2 regions of the Streptomyces sp. NPDC002884 genome follow, and region 1 is predicted to be linked to the other one. Evidence: predicted binding sites of a transcription regulator. Region 1 holds the regulator's gene; the other holds the start of a gene.
The links. The regulator HspR, encoded in region 1, represses chaperone genes until heat shock. The targets are predictions, from matches to a motif close to TTGAGNNNNNNNNNCTCAA.
Positions count from the first base shown of each region.

Region 2: a site for HspR is predicted at 1,902-1,920, ahead of lon (endopeptidase La). Genes of this name have one in related genera too.

Region 1 is NZ_JBEOVB010000028.1:4,806-7,989, reverse strand. It holds gene ABT070_RS35430 (hypothetical protein) at 1-1,341, shown strand, start outside; gene ABT070_RS35425 (heat shock protein transcriptional repressor HspR) at 1,454-1,906, opposite strand; gene dnaJ (molecular chaperone DnaJ) at 1,912-3,087, opposite strand; gene grpE (nucleotide exchange factor GrpE) at 3,127-3,184, opposite strand, start outside.
Region 2 is NZ_JBEOVB010000007.1:143,239-146,422, forward strand. It holds gene lon (endopeptidase La) at 1-1,879, opposite strand, end outside; gene ABT070_RS17210 (GNAT family N-acetyltransferase) at 2,070-2,726, shown strand; gene ABT070_RS17215 (DUF5954 family protein) at 2,858-3,184, shown strand, end outside.

The sequences.
Region 1 (3,184 bases):
GAGTCGACGGAGAAGTGGGAGGCGGCGCGGGAGGCCGCCGAGGGCCGGGCGCTGCTGGGCGACGAGGTCGCCGAGAACCGTTTCGACCCGCACGCGGCCCAGCACTGGATCATCGCGGGGTCCGGCGGCACCGGGGTCGCCAACGCGGAGATCATCCTGCGGGAGAACCCCGACGCCCACGTCACGATCGTCGGCTCGCCTCCGCCCGCCGCGCTCCGGCACCAGGTCCAGTACCCGGAGATGCTCAGCCGGTACGGCGCGGGCGAGAACCCGCGGCTGACGATCGGCCGGGCGGAGGTGGGCGCGGTCGAGACCTACCGGCACGAGAACGGGGAGACCTGGTTCCAGGCGGAGTACGTGATCGAGGCCACCGGGGAACGGAGGACCGCCCGGGCCGGCGGCTACGTCTCCAGTCTCGGCCGCACCAACCCCCTCCCGCCCGCCCTCCAGGTGCTCGCCGACGAGGTGCGCGACCGGGGCGGGGAGATCTCCGGGGACCTGTTGTTCGACAGGGACGACCAGTACATCGGCTACGGGCTCACCTTCGCCGTGGACGGGAAGGAACACCGCGTCGACGTGGACGGCGCGGCCTCCTGGCAGCTGCCGCGCGAGATCTTCGCCCCGGAGACGGGAGTCCAGGCCGCGCTGAACGGCATGGGCATCCGCGGTCTGCCGTCCGAGACCGGCAACGCGGCCCCCGGTTTCTCCCCCATCGCCCGCCAGAGCGCCCTGCGCGCTCGCGCCGTCGCGGCGGCGGAGGCGGGCGACCCCGAAGCCGTACGACGGCTGTCGACGGTCCCGGAGCGCTGGCAGCGCCCGGAACTGGGCGAGGGCACGAAGCCGCCGGCCGCGAGCCCCCAGAACCCCACCCTGCCCCAGGAGAAGTCCGAGCCGAAGGCGGAACAGGACTCGAGGACCGAACAGACCCCGAAGCCCCCCACCACCCCCGGCCCAACCCCAGCCCACCCTCAGCCCGCAGCACCGGCCCAGCCCCAGCCCGCGACTCCGGCACAGACGCCTGCACCAGCCCCAGCCCCGGCCCAGACCTCGGCTCCGGCACAGACACCGGCACCGGCGCCAGCCCCCGCACCGGCCCAGTCCCCGATTCCGGCCCCGGCAACGGCACCCGAACCGGAACCGGCACCCGAACCGGCACCATCTCCCGCCTCCTCCCCCGCCCCCGCCCCCTCCCCCGCCCCCGGTGTCTCCGGATCGCATCTCTGGCAGATGGGTCTGCCTCGGGGCGGGGCCGACCGGCCAGCCGGTCCCGCCCAGCAGCCGCCCCGGCAACAGCCGCCGGGCCAGGAGCGACCTGAGCCGGGCGTCGACATGGGCGACTGAAGAGCCCTGCGTACAAGACGGCGGCTGAACAGCCCCGCGACGAAGACATACGGAAAGAGGGACCCGGAGACGAATCTCCGGGCCCCTCTTTCCGTATACCTGCCGCCGGACGTCAGTCCGTCGACTGCTGCCGCTTCGGCCGCCAGACCACCAGCGCGCTGGTCTGCTGCACCTCCTGGTACGGCACCAGGTCCCGCCGGTAGGAGGCGTGCACCGCCGCCTCCCGCTGCTGCATGGCCGTGGCGGCGCCGTCCAGCGCGGCCTCCAGCTCCGCGGCCCTCGCCTGGAGCGCGGCCACCTGGTTCTCCAGTTCGATGATCCGCTTGATGCCGGCCAGGTTGATGCCCTCGTCCTGGGACAGGGCCTGCACCGTGCGCAGCAGCTCGATGTCGCGGGCCGAGTAGCGGCGCCCCCGGCCGGCGGTGCGGTCGGGGGAGACGAGACCCAGGCGGTCGTACTGGCGCAGCGTCTGCGGATGCAGGCCCGAGAGCTGGGCCGCCACCGAGATGACGTAGACCGGAGTCTCCTGGGTCAGTTCATACGGGTTACGCCGACGACCCTCCATCACTCTCATGCTCCCTTCGCGGCCTCGAACAGCTCCGCCCGCGGGTCCTCGTCCGCGGTCGCCTCGCGATACGCCTCCAGCGCTTCACGAGCCTTCCCCGACAAGTCCTTCGGAACACTCACCTCGACGGTGACCAACAGGTCTCCGCGGGTGCCGTCCTTACGGACCGCGCCCTTGCCCCGCGCCCGCATGGTGCGGCCGTTGGGCGTGCCGGGCGGAAGCTTCAAGGTCAGGGACGGTCCGCCGAGCGTCGGCACCCTGATCTCGCCGCCGAGTGCCGCCTCGGTGAACGTCACCGGCACGGTCACCGTGAGGTTGTCCTCCTTGCGGCCGAACACCGGGTGGGCGCCGACATGGACGACGACGTACAGGTCGCCCGCCGGGCCGCCACGCTCGCCCGGGGCGCCCTTGCCGCGCAGCCTGATGCGCTGACCGTCCGTCACCCCCGCGGGGATGCGGACCTGCATGGTCCTCGACGACTTCGCGCGACCGCTGCCCTTGCAGTCCAGGCAGGGATGCTCGGCGATCAGGCCGCGGCCCTTGCAGTCGGGGCAGGGGTCGGTCAGGGAGAAACCGCCTCCCGAGCCCCTCGCCACCTGGCCCGTGCCCACGCAGGTCGGGCACACGCGCGGGGTGCCGTTCTTGTCGCCCGTCCCCGAGCACGCCTTGCAGGGGGCCTGCGAGGACATGCGCAGCGGGACCGTCGCGCCCTCGATCGCCTCCGTGAAGGTCAGGGTGACCTCGGTGTCGATGTCCTGGCCGCGCCGGGGCTGGGTTCGGGTCGTGCCGGGGCCGCCGCGGTTGAACAGGCCGCCGAACACGTCCCCGATGCCGCCGCCGAAGCCGCCCTGGGCACCGCCGCCCTGGGCGCCGCCTCCGAAGAGGTCGCCCAGGTCGAAGTTGAAGTTGCCGCCCGCCCCCGGGCCGGGGCGGAAGCCGCCGTTGCCGAAGAGGGCGCGCGCCTCGTCGTACTCCTTGCGCTTCTTGGGGTCACCGAGGATGTCGTTCGCCTCGGAGATCTCCTTGAAGCGCTCCTCCGCCTTGGCGTTGCCCTTGTTGGCGTCGGGGTGGAACTCGCGGGCGAGCTTCCGGTACGCCTTCTTGATCTCGGCCTCGGTGGCGTCCTTGGGGACGCCGAGGACCTTGTAGAAGTCCTTCTCGACGAAGTCCTTGGTGCTCATCCTCGACGTCCCTCCTCCCACCCGCTCATCCGATCGAGCTCAGCCCTCGTCCGGGCCACCGCTCTCCTTGTCGTCGGCCGCCTCGGCCTCGTCGGCC
Region 2 (3,184 bases), on a different contig from region 1:
AGAGGACGTCTCCGCCGGCGCCGGTGACCGCGAGACCGGTCGCGACACCGGGCACGGCGGTCCGGCGCTCGGCCGGGTCCTGGGCGGACTCGGGCACGTGGTGCGGCCGGCCGATCAGGGCGCGCAGGTCCTCGTCCCCGATGGTGAACGGCAGCTTCCGCTCGCCCAGTTCGTGCTGGGCCGCCACCTTGCGCAGCAGCCGCGCGATGGACCGCTCCAGGGTGCGCACCCCCGCCTCGCGGGTGTACTCGCCGGCGAGCTTGCGCAGCGCGCTCTCGTCGAGGGCCACCTCGTCCTTGTCCAGGCCCGCCCGCTCCAGCTGGCGCGGGAGCAGGTGGTCGCGGGCGATGACGACCTTCTCGTCCTCGGTGTAGCCGTCGAGGCGGACCAGCTCCATACGGTCGAGCAGGGCCTCCGGGATGGCTTCGAGCACGTTGGCGGTGGCGAGGAAGACCACGTCCGACAGGTCGAGCTCGACCTCCAGGTAGTGGTCGCGGAACGTGTGGTTCTGCGCCGGGTCCAGGACCTCCAGCAGGGCGGCCGCCGGGTCGCCCCGGAAGTCGGATCCCACCTTGTCGATCTCGTCGAGGAGCACCACCGGGTTCAGCGACCCGGCTTCCTTGATCGCCCGCACGATCCGGCCGGGCAGCGCGCCGACGTAGGTCCGGCGGTGGCCGCGGATCTCGGCCTCGTCACGGACGCCGCCGAGGGCGACGCGGACGAACTTGCGGCCCATGGCGTGGGCGACGGACTCGCCGAGGCTGGTCTTGCCGACGCCGGGCGGGCCGACGAGCGCGAGCACCGCGCCGCCGCGCCGTCCGCCGACGACACCGAGGCCGCGCTCGCCGCGCCGCTTGCGCACCGCGAGGTACTCGGTGATCCGCTCCTTCACGTCGTCCAGGCCGGCGTGCTCGGCGTCGAGGACGGCGCGGGCGCCCTGGATGTCGTACCGGTCCTCGGTCCGCTCGTTCCAGGGCAGTTCGAGGACGGTGTCCAGCCAGGTGCGGATCCAGGAGCCCTCGGGCGACTGGTCGCTGGAGCGCTCGAGCTTGTCGACCTCCTTGAGGGCGGCCTCGCGGACCTTCTCGGGCAGGTCGGCGGCCTCGACGCGGGCGCGGTAGTCGTCGGACTCCTCGCCCTCCTGTTCGCCGTTGAGCTCGCGCAGCTCCTTGCGCACGGCCTCGAGCTGGCGCCGCAGCAGGAACTCGCGCTGCTGCTTGTCGACGCCCTCCTGGACGTCCTTGGCGATCGTCTCGGCCACGTCCTGCTCGGCGAGGTGGTCGCGCAGTTGCTGGGTGGCGAGCTTCAGGCGGACCACCGGGTCGGCGGTCTCCAGGAGCTCCACCTTCTGTTCGGTGGTCAGGAACGGCGAGTAGCCGGAGTTGTCGGCGAGCGCGGAGACGTCGTCGATGGCCTGGACGCGGTCGACGACCTGCCAGGCGGCGCGCTTGCGCAGCCAGGCGGTGGCGAGCGCCTTGTACTCCTTGACGAGTTCGGCGACATGACCGGGCAGCGGATCGGGGACGCCCTGGTCGACCTTCGTCCCCTCGACCCACAGGGCCGCGCCCGGCCCGGTGGTACCGGCGCCGATCTTCACACGGCCGCGGCCGCGGATCAGCGCGCCCGGGTCGCCGTCGGCCAGCCGGCCGACCTGCTCGACGGTGCCGAGCACACCGGTGCTCGCGTAGGTCCCGTCGACGCGCGGCACCAGGAGTACCTGGGGCTTGCCCGGTGTTGAACGGGCGGCGGCCTGGGCGGCCTCCACCGCGGCGCGTACGTCGGGGTCGTTGAGGTCCAGCGGAACCACCATGCCGGGGAGCACGACCTCGTCGTCGAGAGGCAGCACAGGCAGGGTGAGCGGAGCGGACGTCGATGCCATGATCTCCCCTTAGGCAGTCAAGTTGAGCTATGCCGACTCAATGCACATGAGTCTCCGAATGTTCCCCACGGCATGACCCGTTCGCTGTGGGCGATCACGGCTGTTGCGGCGGACGGCTTCGGACATACGGTCGAACGTAATAGACCAATGGCACCGGAGCCTCTTACCGGGTCGTCATCAGGGGGTTCGTATGGATCGTTTCGTCCAGGCATGGGTGGACGGGTGGGTCGTGTCACGTGGGGCCGCTCCGCCCGTGGCCGAGCCCTGGGGCTGGACCGTCGACGTGGGAACGGGAACCCATCACGTCACCCGGCACGTGCTCGGCGCGACGAACGACGCCGTGGCGGAACCGACCGTCCGCGAGGTCGCGGGCGCGGTGACCGGGGCGGGCGTGTGGCTGAAGGTGTTCGCCGACCCGGCGGTGGTCGGGCCCTGGCTGGGGCCGGACTGGTGGATCGACCCCGAGCCCGGCTTCCTGATGACGGCTCCGCTCGCGGACGTCCCGCCCGGCGCCGCCCCCGACGGCTACCGGACCCGCACCTGGTCACGCGGCGGCGTGACGCGCACCATGATCGCCGCCCCGGACGGCTCCCTGGCCGCGCGCGGTCAGATCGCCCCGACCGGCGCCACGGCGGTCGCCGACCAGATCGAGACCTCTCCCGGCCACCGCCGCCGCGGACTCGGCGCCCTCGTCATGCGGACCCTGCACCGCGCGGCGCTCGAACAGGGCGCCGGAACCGGCGTGCTGGGCGCGACACCACAGGGGCGGGCACTGTACGAGTCCCTGGGCTGGCGCGTCGAGTCATCGCTGACCAGCGCGAAGTTCACGGGAGACGCACGGGGGTGACGTCCGGCGGCCGAGAGGGCGCACCCTTCGGCGCCGCACGACGGGGCACGCCCCTCGCGCCCCCTCTCCGTACCTCGCCCACTTCCGGCATTCACCCCGAAGTCACCCGTCCGCGCGACCACAATGCGCGTATGAGCGATGACTGGAAGCGACGTCTCGACGCCCTCCACGCCGACCTGGTCCGCCGTGACGACCCCGTCGCCTGGGTGACGGAGGCGGACGCCGTCGAGGCCTCACGGCGCTATCCGCACATCGCGCTGCGGGGACCCGTCTTCGGGGTCGCCGCTCGGGAGCCGTCGGCCGCCGAGCCGGGCTGGCGGCTGCTGAAGCCGGTGGTGGACGGCATGCCCCAGCAGGCCAGGGACGGGCTCAACTCCCACCTGTGGTTCAAGGCGAAGGACGGCACCGACGACCCGGCCGCCCGGCGCGAGCTGCTGGCGGCCGTGGCCGTGCTGGAG